2 regions of the Anaerosinus gibii genome follow, and region 1 is predicted to be linked to the other one. Evidence: predicted binding sites of a transcription regulator. Region 1 holds the regulator's gene; the other holds the start of a gene.

Region 1 (9,886 bases):
AGAATTATTATTAATTTGTGCAGTGAATAAAAATGGCAGACGGAAATATTTCTGTCTGCCATTAAGTATATATGTATATGTATTGATTTTTTAGGAAAGATAAAGTAAGAAAGCCTATTCACTAAAGTGAATAGGCTTTTAATTACACAATGTAAATTATTTAGCTAAAGCGTTAAGTTTACGAGCTAAACGGGATTTTCTGCGAGCAGCAGCATTTTTATGGAAAACACCTTTAGCAGCAGCTTTATCAATCGTTTTAGTAGCTTCAATAAGGAGGGCTTTAGCTTCATCAGCTTTACCAGCTTCAACAGCTTCAATTAATTTACGGGAAGCAGTTCTAACAGCTGATTTCACAGCGAAGTTTTTTGCACGACGTTCAGCGTCAGTTTTTACGCTACGTACGGATGAAATAATATTTGGCAAGTGGTTCACCTCCTTAAGGGTTTGTTTACCTAGATATTCTAGCATGTACTTATCTAAAAAGCAAGCATGATTTGTTAAATAAACACACAAACTAAAAAATAGTATAGCGAAATTTTTAAATTTGGTCAATTAAAACTTTGAAAATGTCGAAAAGTTTTTATAAAGGAGGATTTTTATGCAGGAATTTTTAGATTTTAGAACAGATTTAGCCATTGAGGCGAGAGAAATGCTTTCGAAACGCATTTCTCATGATATTCCAGGAGTGGAAATGGTGACAAGCACAGACGAGGATGTTTTAATCACTCGCGTAGATGTAACGAATCATGAAGCTGAGAAAGCGTTAGGAAAACCTAAAGGAAAATATATTACGATAGAAGCACAGGGAATTAAAGAGAATATACCAGTCTTACACGAAAAAATTACTCGTTTATTAGCCGATGAATTAAAAATAATCGTAGATGCTAATCAACATAAAACTGTGTTAGTTGTTGGGTTAGGAAATCGTCATGTAACGCCTGATGCATTAGGGCCTAAAGCTATAGAGAAACTATTTGTTACCCGTCATTTAGGTGATATGTTGACTGAGGAGATAAAAAATGATGTATGCTTAGTATGTGCGATAGCTCCTGGTGTTTTAGGAATTACAGGAATGGAAACGGCAGAAATTATTCAAGGTGTTGTTGAAAAAGTTAAACCTGATCTTATCATAGCAATAGATGCTTTGGCTGCTGCTTCAAGCAAAAGAATTAATACAACGATTCAAATTGCTAATACAGGAATTCATCCAGGGTCTGGTGTTGGTAATAAAAGATTTGGATTAAATGAAGAATCATTAGGCAGACCTGTGATTGCAATAGGTGTTCCAACAGTTATTCACGCTTCCACAATTGCCATGGATACAATAAATACATTAAAAGAATATGCTGAATTTGCACGATATTTTAAAAGTTTAGAAAAATTGTCCCCAACGGAACAACAGGTTATTGTTAGGCAGATTTTACCTGAAAGTTTGGGGGATTTAATGGTGACTCCAAAAGAGATTGATCGGTTAATGGATGATATTTCTAAAATAATTGCTAGTGCAATTAATGAAGTGTTGCATCCTGTGATTAATGAAGAAAACATTTCGCAATATTTGAAATTTTAGGTAATTTATTAATGAATATTATTAGTTATATTATGATGGCTTTTGCATATATATCTTATGTGGACAAAAATGATAAATCTATTTAGTGGAAGGCATTACTTGGCACTAAAGAGAGAAGGAATCTACAGGCTGGCAGATAGTGTTTAACTAAATGACACGTTAGTCAATGGACAAGAGATTCTTTAAGTAGGAGGCTGTTTTTGTGACTAGGATGCAAAGGCGAAAACTATTATGGGCCAGTAAACGACGAATTTTTATAAATGTATTTGCAGTGTTTCTTTTAATTGCTACATTATATCAAAACTATATTGAGGATTCTGTACCTGCTAGTGCTTCGGCTTATGGAAATCAGTTTGTCTCTACACATACAAAATGGTATGAAGTTTTATCTTATGGTATCCCTGGAATTGAAACCGTAAATAAAGACGGGGCTAAATCGGAAAATGGAATGGGACAAAGTGTATTTAATATGATAAGACTTGTTACGAATATTGATAGACAAGATATTCGATCTTTAATAAGGGCTGAAATTCCAGTGTTAGCTACGGTGAAGACAACGACGGCGATTGCTTCAAATACGTCAGCTTTGCCGAATTTTGATAAGATAAAAACAATTCCTAAAGGTAAGCCAATTGTTGCTTTATATCATACACATACAGCAGAATCATTTATTCCGAGTTCTGGGGTGGCTCATGCACCTGGAGGGCAAACTGGTGAGATTGTTGAAGTTGGAGATGCTTTGGTACAAGCATTAGCACAAAAAAATATTGTTACTTTACATGATAAAACGATTCATGATTATCCAAGCTTTATGAAAGCGTATGGTAAATCTGAGGAGACAGTAACGAGAATTGTTAAAGAAAATCCATCTATTGAAATGATTTTTGATGTGCATCGTGATGCTGATAAAAGGGCAAATGTGGTAACGACAATTCAAGGAAAAAATGTAGCTCAAATTATGATTATTGTGGCGCAAGGACAGGCAGATTTACCACAACCACATTGGGAAGAAAACTACGCCTTTGCAAAATTAATAAAAACTAAATGCGATGCAAAGTATCCCGATTTGATAAAAAGTATACAACTGGTTGATTGGCGTTATAATCAGCATTTACATCCGCATGCTTTATTGTTAGAAGTTGGTAGTCAGGAAACGAGTTTGGAGGAAGGCGAACAAGCAATGTTTTTACTAGGAGATATTCTAAGCGAAATTATTCAAGAAAACAAATAATTGAGGTCGATTTGATGTTAAAGAACACATTTGATTTTAAAATAGTTTTAGGAATGGTGATTTTTATTATTTTTGTAAGTGTTGGTATTTTAACAGCTGAAATGCAATTAAATAAGTTAACATTAAATCAACCAATTATTGAGGAAGAAGCCAAAAAGTATTATGATTTAGTCGAAGAAAATACTTTAGATATCTATCTTGAGGGCAATCGCTATATGGAACAAATTATAGAAAAGGTAAAACCGTATTAAGAGGAATAGATGTGATACTTGCAGTTGGTATCTTGCAGATGCTATAATTTAAAGAAGTGTTTGCAGTTTTAGGTACAGGAGGAAAAAATGAATATAAAAAATATCCGCAATTTTTCTATTATTGCTCATATTGATCATGGAAAATCAACGATTGCCGATCGTCTTATTGAATATACAGGAACATTATCAAAACGAGAAATGGAAGCACAAGTCTTAGATCAGATGGATTTAGAACGAGAACGTGGGATTACAATTAAAGCACAAGCAGTTCGTTTAGAGTATGTGGGCAAAGATGGAGAAACATATCAAATTAATTTAATTGATACACCAGGACATGTTGATTTTACTTATGAAGTTTCACGTAGTTTAGCTGCCTGTGAAGGGGCTCTTTTAGTTGTTGATGCGGCGCAAGGAATTGAAGCACAAACTTTAGCCAATGTATATTTAGCATTGGAACATAATTTGGAAATTATCCCTGTTGTAAATAAAATTGATTTGCCAAGTGCAGATCCGGATAAAGTAAAACATGAAATAGAAGAAGTGATTGGACTTGATGCATCTGAGGCTGTACTTGCCAGTGCAAAAGCTGGTATTGGTATCAAAGAGATTCTTGATGCAATAGTTGAAAAGGTACCAGCACCGACAGGCGATGAAAATGCACCGCTAAGCGCGTTGATTTTTGATTCTCATTTTGATGCATATAAAGGTGTTATTGCTTATGTACGGGTAATGAATGGAAAAATAAAGCCTGGGATGAAACTTAGAATGATGGTGACCAATAAAGAGTTTGAAGTTACTGAAGTGGGAATTTTCCGTCCCGCTTTAGCGAATATCGGTGAACTTAGTACCGGCGAAGTTGGATTTGTAGTAGGAAGTATTAAAAATGTAAAAGATGTTCGTGTTGGTGATACGATTACCGATGCACTAAAACCCGCAAAAGAGCCTTTACCGGGTTACCGTGGAATAAACCCTATGGTATATTGTGGTCTTTATCCAATGGATAGCTCTGATTATGACAACTTAAAAGATGCGTTAGAAAAACTGCAATTAAATGATGCATCTTTATTGTTTGAACCAGAGACGTCGATTGCTTTAGGTTTTGGTTTCCGTTGTGGATTCTTGGGATTGCTTCATATGGATGTTATCCAAGAGAGGTTGGAACGCGAATATAATTTAGGGCTCATTACAACAGCTCCAAGCGTAATTTATCAAGTATATAAAACAAATGGTGAAATACTTAAAATTGATAATCCAGCGAATCTACCACCGGCAACAGAAATTGATCATATTGATGAGCCGTATGTTAAAGCAACAGTTATTGTTCCTAATGATTTTGTTGGTGCCGTGATGGAATTGTCGCAAGAAAAACGTGGCGAATTTAAAGATATGAAATATCTTGATGTCGATCGCGTAATGATTACGTATCATATCCCTTTAAGTGAGATTATTTACGATTATTTTGATCGCTTAAAATCCTCCACTAGAGGTTATGCTTCACTTGATTACGAGTTAACGGATTACCAGACTTCTATATTAGTGAAACTGGACATTTTATTAAACGGTGAACCTGTTGATGCATTGTCAGTGATTGTACACAAAGACAAGGCTGCATATCGAGGACGTCAATTGGCTGAAAAATTAAAAGGGATTATTCCGAAGCAAATGTTTGAAATTCCGATTCAGGCGGCAATAGGAAATAAAGTAATTGCACGCGAAACGGTCAAAGCGATGCGTAAAGATGTACTGGCAAAATGTTATGGTGGAGATATTTCACGTAAACGTAAATTGCTTGAAAAGCAAAAAGAGGGTAAAAAACGCATGAAGTCTGTAGGTAGCGTGGAAATACCACAAGAAGCATTTATGGCTATTTTAAAAATTGATTGATGAAGGTGAGAAGATGCAATTAGGTTTATATTTGCATATTCCATTTTGTCAGCAAAAATGTTTTTATTGTGATTTTCCTTCCTATGCAAATAAGGAAGGACTCCAAGATGAATATATAACCGCCTTGTCTAGCGAGATTGCTTTACAGGGCGGTCTTTTATCTGCCTATTCAATAAATACAGTTTATATTGGCGGTGGGACACCAACGGTATTGCCGATACACCTGCTGACGAATTTGATACAAACGATACAAAAAAAATTTAAGCTAACAAATGATGTCGAATTTACGATAGAAGTAAATCCACAAACGATAAACCGAGAAGGATTATACAGGCTATATGAATTTGGTGTAAATAGGATAAGTTTTGGTGTGCAAAGCTTTCAAGATCCTCTTTTAAAAAGAATCGGGCGTATTCATACGGCAGATGAGGCACGGCAGATTGTTTGTGACGCGGCAAGTGTTGGATTTAAAAATATTAGTTTAGACTTGATGTATGGGTTGCCGAAGCAAACGCTGGATGAGGTGGAATACAGTGTTAGAGAGGCTATAAAGTTGCCAATTCAGCATATTTCTGTGTATGGGTTAAAAGTGGAAGAGGGAACAGTCTTTGCAAAATTAGAAGAACAAAATAAACTTTTTTTGCCAGATGAAACATTGGAAGATAAAATGTATGAATTTGTAATGAAGCAGTTGCCGGAATTTGGATTTGAGCGCTACGAAATTTCTAACTTTGCAAAAGCTGGTTTTGAAAGTCGTCATAATTTGAAATATTGGCAGTGTTTGCCGTATATAGGACTGGGAGCAGCAGCACATTCTTGTTTTCAAAATAAAAGGTTTTATAATGAACAGCAGGTTGAAAAATATATACAAAAAATAAAATGGGAACGTAATGCAGTGGCGCACGAAGAACTTCTTAGTCATAAAGATAAAGTGGAAGAGTTTTGTTTTTTAGGGTTAAGAAAAAAAACGGGAATTAGTTGCCGAGAATTTATGGATACCTTTGGATATGAATTAAAAGATTTGTATGGAGATACTATTGAAAATTTAAAAAGAAAAAAATTACTATCCGAATTGAATGGACAAATTTTTTTAACTTCCTTAGGAATGAAATATGGTAACCAGGTTTTTTGTGAATTTTTATTAGATTCCTAAAGAAAATAAATAATAACGCCTTGACAATCGTATGAATGAGTGGTATTTTCTAATTAGACATTAGCACTCACTGGTGTAGAGTGCTAACAATAGGAGGTGGGAAGATGCTTGATGAACGAAAGCAGAAAATTCTTCGTGCGATTATTAATGACTATATTTCCACCGCAGAGCCTATTGGATCAAGAACGATTGCCCGTAAATATGACTTGGGGGTAAGTTCGGCGACAATTCGCAATGAAATGGCTGATTTAGAATTGCTTGGTTATCTGGAACAGCTTCATACGTCGTCTGGGCGTATTCCTTCGGTAAAAGGGTATCGGCTCTATGTTGATGACTTGTTAGCTCCTGAGGCTATTACAGAAAATGAAATGAATTTAATCAGTAACTGGTATAAGGCAAAAGCCAAGCGTGCTGAAGAAGTATTTCAAGAAACAGCTAAGATTATATCAAGGCTGACAAAAAATATTTCTTTAGTTTTAGCGCCACAGTTATCACAGGCAAATTTTAGGTATCTGCAATTTTTACCACTTGATGAAAAACGTGTGATTGTTGTTATTATGACTGATGCTGGTTTCGTTGAAAATAAATTGATGACGATACCGAAAGGTGCGGCAGTAGAAGATTTACAATTGATTGCTGGTGTTATTAACAAACATTTAGCAGGTCGTTCATTGGAATCTATTAAGCCATCCGTATTAAGAAAAATTAAAGCGGAAGTTATGGCTGATACTGATTTATTTGAGTGTGCGATTGATATGATTGCTCGTGCGCTGACAGTTGAAAAAAAGGAACGCCTTTATATGGGCGGAACTACACAGTTAATAAACCAGCCAGAGTTTCGTGATGTCGAAAAAATGCAAAATCTTCTTAATATGCTTGAAGAGGAGCAGCTCTTATGCGATTTATTAAACTCTCATGAAAATGAGCAGGGGATTATCGTGACAATTGGTCAAGAGAATAAGTATAGTGGAATTAAGGATTGTAGCATCATTCGTGCAACGTATAAATTAGAGGGGCAAGTCATTGGCTCGATTGCTGTTCTTGGACCAACGAGGATGGAATATGGCAAAGTAATGTCACTATTAGAATTTATGCACAACAATTTAGAAAAGATATTAACACAATACAAACTATAGGCATTGCCTATAGTACATAATAATTTCTAGTGTAGAAATGATGAAACTCTGATGATTTTGGAGGTTATAATTAATGGCGTTGAAGCAAGCGGAAAGCAGTGCTGAAGTTGAAGACAAACTAGCGGCATTGACGACTAATGTAAGTGCAATTCGGGCTGTAAAAAGTGCAGTAGAGGGCACAATTGGTCCTAAAGGACTTGATACAATGCTTGTGGATCGTGATGGTGGTGTAATCGTTACGAATGATGGCGTGACGATTTTAGAGCAAATGGAAGTAGATCATCCAGCCGCGCAAATGATGATTGCTATCGCTAAAAATCAGCAGGAGAAAGTTGGCGATGGAACGACGACAGCGACGATTGTTGCAAGCAGTTTAGTTTCAGAAGGCTTAGATAAAGTTATTCGGGGTGTTCCTGTAGCCAAATTAATTGATGGAATTGCCTATGGAATTCAATCATCCTTAGAGTTAATAGAAAGCTGTAGTCATAAAGTGGTCTCCTTAGATGATCCATATTTATACAATATTGCTATAATTGCTGGGCGCAAATATAATGATGTTGCGGATATGGTCATAAAAGCGGCAAAGCTTATAGGAAAAGATAAGCTTTGTGATGCAAAGTTTAAACTGTCAGATATCGTGTATTCACAAAATGGTGTAGAAAATGAAGTTTTTGGTGGTGTATTGATTCATCAAAAGCGAATGAATACTGAGATGCCGCATACATTAGAATCGGTTAAGATTTTAGTGATTGATGATGCTTTAGAGATTGAAACAATGAGCAGTGAAGCTTTGGGAACTGAAAGTGGATTTCAGCAATACATGAAACAGCAAGCTGAATTTAAAGAGAATTTACAAAAAATTATTGATTTAGGTGTTAAATTCGTTTTAGTTGACCGTGGAGTAAATTCTGATGCTGAAGAAGTTTTAACAGATGCAGGCGTTATGATATTAAGACGTGTGGAAAACGAAATCCTAAATCGGGTAGCAGAGCATGTTGGTGCCCGCAAGCTAAAAAGAACTGGGTTAAAAAAATCACTCAGTGAGTTAGAAAAATATTTAGGTTATGCCGAATCTGTAATTGAAGATGAAAAATTACAGCAAGTTCGCGTTCTTGGCGGCAAAGGAATACCGACAGCGGCAATATTAGTTGGTGCAGCGACGAAACAAATTGCTGGTGAAAAAGAGCGAATTGCGAAAGATGCTGCTTCAAGTGTTCAGGCTGCTGTAAAAGGTGGATATGTTGCGGGGGGCGGTGCTGCTGAAATTATGTTAGCACGCAACTTAAAAAGCCGTAAAAAGGAATTTGCAGGGATGATTGACTATGGAGTTGAATGCGTTGTGCAAGCGTTAAAGGCTCCATTGTCTCAAATAATAAAAAATGCTGGATATCATCCATTAGAAAAAGTGGAGGAAGTCATCGGTGCTCAATTTGACAAACAAAATGGAGCATTGGGAGTTGATTGTGATAATGGTAAGATTACTGATATGATTTCCAAGGGAATAGTTGATCCAGCATTAGTAAAATACTATGCTATAAAGAGTGCTGGTGAAATTGCAATTTCAATTTTAAGAATAGGCACGATTATAAGAAAAAAGAAATGCAAAGGTCAGGGAGAGTTACTTGACTGATAATTTAAAGAGGTGAAAATTTTTAATGGCTGAAGAAATAAAGAACCCTGTAGATGAAAATTTAGCGAGAAAAGCTGAAGTAAATGAGTCTACAGAACAAATTCAACCAGAAGAAACAGAACAAAATGCAGAAGTTACACGTTTAAAACAAGAATTAGATGTAAAAGATAAGCTTGTTCAGGAAAGTACTGACAGACTAAAACGTATGCAGGCCGATTTTGATAACTTTAGACGGCGTACTCGTCAGGAAAAAGAAGAGCTATCAGCAATTGTATCACAAAATTTGATAAAAGAATTGCTACCTTTACTTGATAATTTTGAAAGAGCTTTGGCGGTAGAAAGTGCAGATGGAGAAAATTTTAAAGCAGGAGTAGATATGATCTTAAAACAATTTATAGCGACTCTTGAAAAAAATGGTCTAGAACCGATTAAAGCTGTTGGTGAAAAGTTTGATCCTAACTTTCATGAAGCTATTATGCGTATTGCTGATGAAACTAAGGAAGATGATACAATTGCTGAAGAGTTGCAACGTGGCTATAGTGTACGAGGTCGCGTAATTAGGCCAAGTATGGTTAAGGTAATAGGTAATTAATATTCAAATAAAAAATTGATATATTTTGCAAGGGGGATTTTTGATTATGGCAAAAGTAATAGGTATTGACTTAGGTACAACAAACTCGGTAGTTGCAGTTATGGAAGGTGGAGAACCTACCGTTATTACGAATACAGAAGGAAGTCGTTTAACCCCATCTGTTGTAGGATTCTCGAAAACGGGCGAACGTTTAGTTGGTCAACTAGCAAAACGTCAAGCTGTTTCAAATCCAGACCATACATTTAGTTCTATTAAACGACATATGGGTACTGATTATAAAGTATCTGTTGATGATAAAAAATATTCACCACAAGAAATTTCAGCAATGATTTTACAAAAATTAAAGGCTGATGCGGAAGCTTACTTAGGGGAGACTGTAACTCAAGCTGTTATCACAGTTCCTGCATATTTTAATGATAGCCAACGTCAAGCGACGAAA
Region 2 (9,886 bases), 520 kb from region 1:
TAAACGTAACTATATGGTAACTTTAATTTCACCAATGGATAAATTTAAAGAAAGAATTAATCCATATCAAGAAGGATTAATTAGCTTTAAATCAAAATAAATTATTTTTGTTATTAAAAGGCTTTCGGGCACGGGAAATCAGTAAGATAAAAGGGATGTTAACTAATATTAGTTAGCATCCCTTTTTGTATAAATCCTACTTTTTTGAACAAGATAATTATAAAATTTATAAAAAAGAAGCTTTGTTTTGTGAGAAGGAGTGTTAGAATGGGGATTTTAGATGGAAAAGTAGCATTAGTTACAGCGGCAACACAAGGAATTGGTAGAGCTTCAGCTATTATACTAGCGAAACATGGAGCTAGTGTATATATTGGGGGGCAAACGATTGAATCAGGGGAAGAGGTAGTAAAGGAGATTGAAAAAAACGGTGGACGAGCAAAAGCGCTTTTTTTTGAAGCAACACAAATTGATACTTATCAATCAATTGTAGAGGAAACTGTAACTACTGAAGGAAAAATTGATATTTTAGTTAATAATTATGGTCGCACAAATGTGAAAAAGGATTTTGATTTATTAAAAGGAGATACTGAAACTTTTTTCGAAATTTTGCAAGATAACATTCAAAGTGTTTATTTGCCTAGCAAATTTGCAATTCCGTATATGATAAAAAATAATGGCGGTAGCATTGTCAATATTTCAAGTATAGGTGCAATTTTACCTGATGTGTCAAGGTTGGCTTATGGTGTTTCAAAAGCAGGAATTAATTTTTTAACGCAAAATATCGCGGTACAATATGCACGTGAAAATGTAAGGTGTAATGCAATTATGCCAGGCTTAATTGCAACGAATTCAGCAATGAACAATATGAGCAAAGATTTTATTGAGAATTTTTTAAAACACGTTCCAATAAAACGATTTGGTAAACCAGAGGATATTGCAAATGCAGTTTTATTTTTTGCCAGTGATCAATCTGCATTTATTACAGGAGAAACCCTTCCTGTTGCAGGTGGTTATGGTCTTCCAGCGCCTCTTTATGGTGAAAATGTTATGCAATAACAAGGAATCCATAAGAAAAGACTTTAGGCTACTTTTCTTTTTCTGAATATTTAGTATAATTAAACTATTAGGGAAAAGATAGGGGGAAATGTAGAATGAAGTCAATAAAAACACAAATAATCTTAACAATGAATCTTATCAGTATTATCTCTATTTTTTGTATAGGTGGATTCTTCATTTATCAGACGATTAGTGCTAATATGAATGCAAGAGAAATTTATCGTACACAGCTTGAAGAAAAGTATAATGATGAGTTTCGATTACAAGTGCAAAATGTAGTTAGTTTAGTAGAAAAATTTCATCAGGATCAGGAAAAAGGATTGCTAACAGAAGAACAAGCGAAAAAACAAGCAGCAGATTTAGTAAGAGAGCTGCGTTATGATGATGGAAAAGGATATTTTTGGATTGATACAGCAGAGGGGATAAATGTTGTTTTATTAGGACGCCCGGCAGAAGGAAAATCTAGAATTAATGATGTTGACCCGAATGGTGTATACTACATAAAAGAAATCCTTCAAAATGGACAAAAAGATGGTGGTGGCTATTCGGAATATTCTTTTCCAAAGCCTGGTGAAAGTGAGCCATTAAAAAAACGTGCATATAGTATAGCGTACAAGCCTTATAATTGGATAATTGGCACAGGGAACTGGGTGGATGAAATCGATAAAAAATCAGCAATCTATAATGAGAGCCTTAATGAAAATTTGAAAAAAGATATTTTACTTGCTATAGGTATTCTGATTGTAATTCAAATGATTGTTTTATTTATTTCAGTTTATATTGGACGATATTTTGCTGCACCAATTATTGCTGCGACGAATAAAATTGATAAGTATTCAAAAGGCGATTATTCCCATGATGGAAGTTTAGCAGTTTTTCAGCGAAAAGATGAAATTGGCACGATGATTAAAGCACTCTATCTTTTAGATTCAAATATGCGAAATTTATTAAAGTCAATTTCAAGCTCTTCTGAGCATGTAGCATCTGCATCAGAAGAACTCACAGCAAGTGCGGACCAATCGGCTTTAGTTAGTGGACAAATTGCAACATCTATTACAGACGTAGCAGCTTCCTCAAATCAACAGGTAGATGCGATAAACTCGGTCTCTTCTGTTGTTCAGCAATTATCTGCAAGCATTGAAGAAGCATCTGCAAATGCATCTCTGTCAGCAGATAAAGCTTCTCAAGCCGCTGAGACTGCTAAAACGGGTGGTGCGGATGTAGATAATGCGATTAATCAAATGAATTTAATTGAAGCTGCCGTGAATGATTCAGCACAAGTAGTAAGAAAATTAGGAGAACGGTCAAAAGAAATCGAAATGATCGTTGATACGATTTCAGGCATTGCTGGACAAACTAATTTATTAGCACTAAATGCAGCAATAGAAGCGGCACGTGCGGGAGAACATGGACGTGGCTTTGCAGTTGTTGCTGAAGAAGTAAGAAAACTTGCAGAGCAATCACAAGATGCAGCAAAACAAATTGCAAATTTAATTCATGAAATTCAAGGTGATACAGATAATGCTGTGCTTTCTATGGATAAAGGGACAAAAGAAGTCCAAGATGGAACAAAAGTAGTGATCAGTGCGGGAGAATCGTTTAAGGCAATTGTAAATTTAGTAGAAAGTGTTGCGCAACAATCTAGAGGAATTGCTGCGACGATTCATGAAATGGCTACGGGAACAGAACAAATTGTAATTTCTGTACAGTCAATCGATGAAAGGACAAAAAGAGTAGCTGAAGAATCAGAAACGGTATCTGCAGCAACAGAAGAACAAACCGCATCTGTCAATGAAATTGCTACAGCTAGTCAGTCCTTAGCGACAATGGCACAAGAATTACGAGTAGAAGTAAATAAATTTAAAATTTAGATAAATAATTATGGGTAAAGGTTGTAGTTTTTACTGCAACCTTTATTTTATAGAATGGTTATATAAAGATATGCTTTCCGATAAGATATATTTTGCTTGAAAATCCATTAGATAGAATGATTTTGTCACATTTTTGTCGTGAAATTTTGGTGGGGTAATTTCAATAAAAAGGGATAAATGATAAGCGGTTAAATTATTGCTAAAATTTCTTGAGGATTTAGCATAATTTTTTTATCAGATATTGATTTCAACGCCAAATCGCGGTATTATATCAATAGATTAGCACTCACGACGTTAGAGTGCTAACAATAATACTGAAAAAGGGGTTTGAATAATGGCAAAAGAAATGCGCGAGTTTCAAGCTGAAACGAAACAATTACTGGACTTGATGGTTCATTCTATTTATACGAATCGTGAAATATTTTTGAGGGAATTGATATCTAATGCGTCAGATGCGATTGATAAACTTCGTTTTGAATCATTGACGAATAGAGAATTACTAGAAGGCAAAGAAGATTTTGAAATTTTCTTAGTCCCAGATAAAGATAGTCATACATTAACGATTTCTGATAATGGAATTGGGATGACTTATGATGAAGTGATTGAAAATGTTGGAACGATTGCAAAATCAGGCACAAAAGCATTTTTAGAAAAACTAAAAGAAGAAAAAGAATCTACAACAGATAAAGATTTAATTGGACAATTTGGCGTAGGTTTTTATTCTGCATTTATGGTAGCAGAAAAAGTAACTTTAATCACACGCAAAGCCGGCGAGACGAAAGCAGTAAAATGGGAATCCACAGGTGACGGTAGTTACAGTATTGAAGAAACGGAAAAAGAAACGCGTGGGACAAGCATCATTTTAACGCTTGGTGAAGAATTCTATGGTGACAAAGCAGAGGAAGACTTTACGAATGAATATGCTTTAGAAGCATTAGTAAAAAAATATTCCGATTACGTTCGCTTCCCAATTAAAATGAATTTTGAAGTAGAGGAAACCCCAAAAGATGATGAAGGAAAAGAAATTGAAGGGGCTGAAAAAGTAAAACGTATTGAAGTACGTACATTGAACTCTATGCGTCCACTTTGGACAAAGAATAAGAGCGAAATAAAACCGGAAGAGTACACTGAGTTTTATAAAAATTTGTTCCATGAGTGGGAAGACCCGTTTGAAGTGATTCACTCCAAAGCAGAAGGTACAGTGGAATATACGACGATGTTATTCCTGCCAAAACGTGCACCATATAATTTATATCATACGGATTATGAACCTGGCATTCAATTATATTCTCGTCATGTATTTATCATGGATAAATGTAAAGAATTATTGCCAGATTACTTACGGTTCGTGCGTGGGCTTGTAGATTCGCCAGATTTTTCTTTGAACATTTCTCGTGAACTTTTACAACAAAGTCGTGAATTAAAATTAATTGGAAAAAATCTTGAAAAGAACGTATTGAAGACTTTAGAAAAAATGCTTAAAAATGAACGTGAAAGATACGAAACGTTCTGGAATGAGTTCGGAAAATCTTTTAAAATTGGCGTCTACACTGCTCCTCAAGATAGCAGCAAATTAAAAGACTTATTGCTATTTGCTACATCTAAAGAAGGCACAGCCCTTACAACATTAAAAGAATATATAGAAAGAATGCCGGAAAGTCAAAATTTAATTTACTATGCAACTGGTAAAGATGCAGCTACTATTGAAAGATTACCGCAAATGGAATTATTGAAAGAAAAGGGCATTGAAGTTCTATACTTATATGATAATGTAGATGAATTTGCTATTGAAGCATTACGTGAATATGGTGATAAGAAATTCCATTCTGTAAGTCGTGGTGATTTAAATCTCGATGATGTAGAATCACAAGAAGTTAAGAAAGAAACAGAAACAATTGCGAAAGATAACGAAGATTTAATCAAGGCAGTGAAAGAAAATTTAGAAGGCAAAATTGCTGATGTGAAAATTAGTAACCGTCTAAAATCAAGTGCTGTTTGTTTAGTCAGCGGCGATAACGGCATCAGCTTGTCAATGGAACAGGTTTTTGCTGAAGCAAATAATCCAATGTTTAAAGCAAGTCGTATTTTAGAAATCAATCCACATCATGAAGTATTTAGCAGGCTACAATCACTTCATAATGGCGAGCAGAACGATACCTTTAAAGATTACTGTGAAATGCTTTATGCACAAGCTTTATTGATTGAAGGCCTCTTGCCAGAAGATCCAATTGGTTTTGCAAATAAAATTGCAAAATTGATGGCGGACAAGTAATTTTAGGTAAGGTTAGTTTTTCAAAGAATTTTCAAAGAAAACTATAAGATAATAGAAGATGTAGATGAACCCATTTACTTCATCACAAATGTACTTACCTCACTAAGTACACACATCCATTTTATCTTATTCGAAAATAATCAGAGCTTTGGCTCTGATTATTTTTGTCTGTATAGTCATGAAAAAAGTGCCTGCAATGGCACTTTTTGTCCAGAGATAGGATTCAGATAAATTGAAAACGCCACTTAAATCAAGACTACTTCATTTTGATAATGGCAATTTGATTGTTACGGTAGTTCCCTCCTTTAATTGGCTGTCAATTGTAATACTTCCGTTATGCTGTTCGATAATCCATTTGGCTAAGGAGAGGCCGAGACCACTGCCGCCTTTATGACGAGATTCGTCTACTTGATAGAACCTGTCAAATAATTTAGGCAGGTGATGTTTGGCAATACCTTCTCCTGTATCGTTAATTGTAATAATACATTTATCATAAGAAATAGTAAGCTTGGTTGTAATTATGCCATTAGTATCTGTATGACGTATTGCATTGTCTAAAATGATGGTGAGGACTTGACGAATTTTAGGTTCATCAGCAAGTATCGTTGCCGGAGTGAATGATGAATAGTTAAGTCGTAAGGATTTTTTCTCGGCTAATAATTGAATGGATTTCAATGTATCGATAATTAATTCATCAATTCGAATTTTTTTCATGCTTAGTAGCTGTTGTTTAGCATCGGCGCGTGCCAAAAATAACAGAGAGTTAATAAGCTGTGACATGCGAGTTGTTTCTTCTTGAATATTATGAATCCAATGAGTGTTTTCATCGATAGTTTCTTTGCTGTTTGCTCCTTTTAAAATATCTAAATTGGTTTGAATAATTGTTAATGGCGTTCTTAATTCATGCGAAGCATCAGATACGAAATTCTTTTGATTTTTTAAAGCCTTACGAATTGGTGCTATTGCTTTGTTTGCCATGAAGAAGCTTGCAGCAAAGGAAAGAAGTGCACAGCAGAGTCCAACGAGAAGAAATATGTAGAGCTGAGATTGTAACAACTCATTTTGTCTAGATAAATCATTACATACGATTAGCGTTTCGGAATCGGTTAACATTGTTTTGGTGTAGATAATGTCCGTATTAACAAAAGAAATTTTTCCTTCAGTTTGAGGAAGTGTTAAAATCTTTTCAACAAAGGCAGGGATTAAATCATCTTTAATAGTAATCCCTGAGGAACAAGCGATAATTTTTTGATCTTTTACCTTTAAATAAAAAAAACTGGGTTCTGGTGGGGGAATCATACCAATGATTGTTGGGGGATGCTGACGCTTGCGTTCTGGAATATCTGTAAGCTGGCCAGACCTAATTTCCTCACTTAATTTACTCATCACGTGATAAGAACCTTGATTTACGCCATAGTTTGTTAACATAAAGGTACCTGTGATAAGAACTGTAAATAATGCCATAATAATAGCGACGTTAATAAAAGTTAATTTTAAACGCAACTTGTTAAACATCAATATCCTCCTCAAATGAGTACCCAATACCACGGATTGTTTTTATATTAGGAATGTTAAGCTTTTTGCGCAGGTAATAGATATAAAGATCCACATTGGAAATATTAGCATCACTGTCGTAGCCCCAGATTTTCTCCATGATTCGCTCTTTGGTAATCACTTGTCCGACATTATGCATAAGCAGTGATAAGAGAGCGGCTTCTTTTGCTGTTAATTGAATTTTTTCATTACCTTTGATCGCTTCTCCGTGCAGAATGTGAAGCGTAAGATCACCAATAGAAATGGTATTGTCTGTTGTTTTTTTATTTGTACGGCGTAACAATGCTTTAATACGTGCAAGAAGTTCTTCTGTAAAAAATGGTTTGATTAGATAATCATCTGCTCCACACTCTAAACCTTCCACTCGGTCACTAGGAGCATCTTTTGCTGTTAAAAAAAGTATAGGGATAGTAAGTTTTAATTTTCGTATTTCTTTTAATACAGATAAACCGTCTAAATGTGGCAACATGCGGTCGAGAATAATTACATCATAGGGATTTGTACAAGCCATATTTAATCCTGTTAATCCGTCTAAAGCTGTATCGACTGTATAACCGGCTCGCCTCAACAGGACAGTTAATGCTTCGCTTAACTTAACTTCATCTTCAATTAAAAGTAATTTCATGATAAAATCCTTTCATTTGCATTCTATAGCGTTTTTACTATATCGCATAATTCTTTGAAGAAAATTTGTTTTTTATGAAAAATTCATCTAATATATAGTATAAAGTATAAAGTATAAAGAAGTAATAGAATAGTCATAATCTATTGAAAGAAAAACGTCAATAAAGTAATTATTTAAAATTTAAAGGGGATAGAGAATGAAAAAATTTTTTCAAGAATTAAAAATTAGTGAGAATTTGTGCAAAGTTTTAAAAGAAAATGGAATTACAGAGGCGACACCTGTCCAGACAGCGGCTATTCCAGCGATAAGAAGTGGGAATGATGTTGTTGTGCAAGCACAAACGGGAACAGGGAAAACACTGGCTTTTTTATTGCCAATTATGGAAAAAATAAAAGTGAATGTGCCAGTTGCACAATCTCTAATTGTTGCACCAACACGAGAATTAGCACTTCAGATTACAGCCGTTGCACAAAAGATTGGTGCGCCAATAGGTGTGCGTTCCCTTACTGTTTATGGTGGACAGGCAGTAGATAGGCAAGTACAAAAGCTAGGACAGAATCCACATATTATTATTGGAACGCCAGGGAGGATTCTTGACCATTTACGTCGTAAAACGCTGGATTTATCTAGTGTAAACAAAGTGGTTTTAGATGAAGCGGACCAAATGATGCATATGGGATTCATTGAAGAAGTTGAAGGAATTTTGAAAGAAACTGCTGGAGATCGTCAGTTGATGTTTTTCTCGGCGACGATTCCTGATAGGATTCGTGGATTATCTCGCCACTACATGCGAATGCCGCAAGATATTAATATTAAGTCAGAGACGATTACATTAGAGGGTATAGAGCAAATTATTATTGATACAAATGAAGCATCAAAACTAGATCAATTATGTGCGATGATTAATCAATATCAGCCATATCTAGCAATGGTATTTTGTCATACAAAACAACGTGTTATACAAGTGACTGCGGAACTTGCAAAACGTGGGTATTTAGTTGATGAATTGCACGGAGATCTTACGCAAGCGAAGCGTACCCTTGTTATGCGGAGATTTGCTACTGCGAAATTGCAGGTTCTTGTAGCTACGGATATTGCTTGCCGTGGGCTAGACATTGAAGGTGTGACCCATGTATTTAATTATGATATTCCACATGATGTGGAAACATATATTCATCGGATCGGTAGAACTGGACGCGCTGGTGAAATTGGCAAAGCGATTACTTTTGTTAATGCTCGTCAATACGATTATCTTCGCACGATTGAGCAGGGAATTCAAACTAGAATTCAGAAGGAAAAGGCAACAGTAAAAGCAAACAAAGAGCAGGTGGCGAAATCTTCAAAAGAAGGAAATGAAAAGAAAAATGAAAAACCTGAACAGCAAAAACGTGCGCCATTAAGCAAATATGCAAATCGCAAAGGCAGTGGCCATGGTGGAGTGAATCAGCGCAGTCGCCGTAAACCAAAGCCAACAGGGCAACAAAGTCGCGAAACTGCATCGCGCAGACCGAAGAAACGACGATAATTTAGATAAAGCCGCCTTTGGGCGGTTTTTTTCTTGCTTAAAATTACTATAGGCGCTATAATATAAATGAGCATATGCTCAATTGGAGGTCGACTGTAATGGTGAGAATACGTTGTTGTGGTATTGTCGATGACCTTCCTAGATGCAAGAGATTTTTAGCGGAAGCAGAGAATGCGGAAACAATACTTTTGCAGGTGGAAGAGTATGAGGCGATTCGATTGAAAGATTATGAAGGTCTGGAGCAAAATGAAGCCGCAAAAATAATGGGGCTTTCAAGAGCAACTTTTCAAAGGGTATTGCAGTCGGCAAAACAAAAAGTTGCAGAAGCTTTAGTTAAAGGCTGCAATATATCGATTGAAGGGGGATTTTTTAAAATGGCAAACAGAAAATTTGAGTGTCAGGATTGTAAACATGTATGGGAAGTAGCACCTTGTAGTGAAGGTGGTAAACATGGATATGAAATTGAGTGCCCAAAATGCGGCAGCTTAAAAAAGATTAAATTGATGAATGGTGAACGCCATGTTTGCGGTGGTGGGCATCACGGGCAAAATGGTCATGGATGCTGCGGTGGGCATCACTAAGAATAGATAAAAATCTAAGAAAAGGCAAAGGTATAGCTGATATACTTTTGTCTTTTTTTGTAGAAAAAAAGAAATTGTACAAAATATACAAAATATTTTGCATATTAGAATATTTTTATGTATAATTAATATGTAGAATTTAATAAATAAAGGTAATGATAGGAGGAAGAAATTTGAATTTATCCGTAAAAATCTTAATTTCATTGATTCTAGCAATTATTGCCGGATTAATCGCTGGGGCGGAAAATCTACCTTGGATTAAGCTGTGGATTGCACCAATTGGGACAATGTTTATCAATTTAATCAAAATGATGATCGTTCCAGTTGTTATGGCATCAATTATCGTAGGTGCAGCTAGCTTAGGTGATACGAGAAAGTTAGGTAGAATTGGCGTAAAGGTTA

Evidence for each region. The regulator HrcA, encoded in region 1, represses chaperone genes, less so after heat shock. The targets are predictions, from matches to a motif close to TGTTAGCACTCNNNNNNNNNGAGTGCTAACA.
Region 2: a site for HrcA is predicted at 3,205-3,235, ahead of htpG (molecular chaperone HtpG). Genes of this name have one in related genera too.

What each region holds. Positions count from the first base shown of each region.
Region 1 covers NZ_CP120678.1:1,568,541-1,578,426, reverse strand. The annotation lists gene holA (DNA polymerase III subunit delta) at 1-30, shown strand, start outside; gene rpsT (30S ribosomal protein S20) at 157-423, opposite strand; gene gpr (GPR endopeptidase) at 599-1,570, shown strand; gene spoIIP (stage II sporulation protein P) at 1,782-2,801, shown strand; gene P3F81_RS07580 (hypothetical protein) at 2,816-3,052, shown strand; gene lepA (translation elongation factor 4) at 3,140-4,936, shown strand; gene hemW (radical SAM family heme chaperone HemW) at 4,950-6,089, shown strand; gene hrcA (heat-inducible transcriptional repressor HrcA) at 6,194-7,225, shown strand; gene P3F81_RS07560 (TCP-1/cpn60 chaperonin family protein) at 7,299-8,855, shown strand; gene grpE (nucleotide exchange factor GrpE) at 8,881-9,447, shown strand; gene dnaK (molecular chaperone DnaK) at 9,494-9,886, shown strand, end outside.
Region 2 covers NZ_CP120678.1:2,092,126-2,102,011, reverse strand. The annotation lists gene P3F81_RS10075 (hypothetical protein) at 1-100, shown strand, start outside; gene hdhA (7alpha-hydroxysteroid dehydrogenase) at 268-1,056, shown strand; gene P3F81_RS10065 (methyl-accepting chemotaxis protein) at 1,152-2,927, shown strand; gene htpG (molecular chaperone HtpG) at 3,262-5,199, shown strand; gene P3F81_RS10055 (sensor histidine kinase) at 5,461-6,714, opposite strand; gene P3F81_RS10050 (response regulator transcription factor) at 6,707-7,378, opposite strand; gene P3F81_RS10045 (DEAD/DEAH box helicase) at 7,575-8,903, shown strand; gene P3F81_RS10040 (DUF134 domain-containing protein) at 9,002-9,484, shown strand; gene P3F81_RS10035 (dicarboxylate/amino acid:cation symporter) at 9,658-9,886, shown strand, end outside.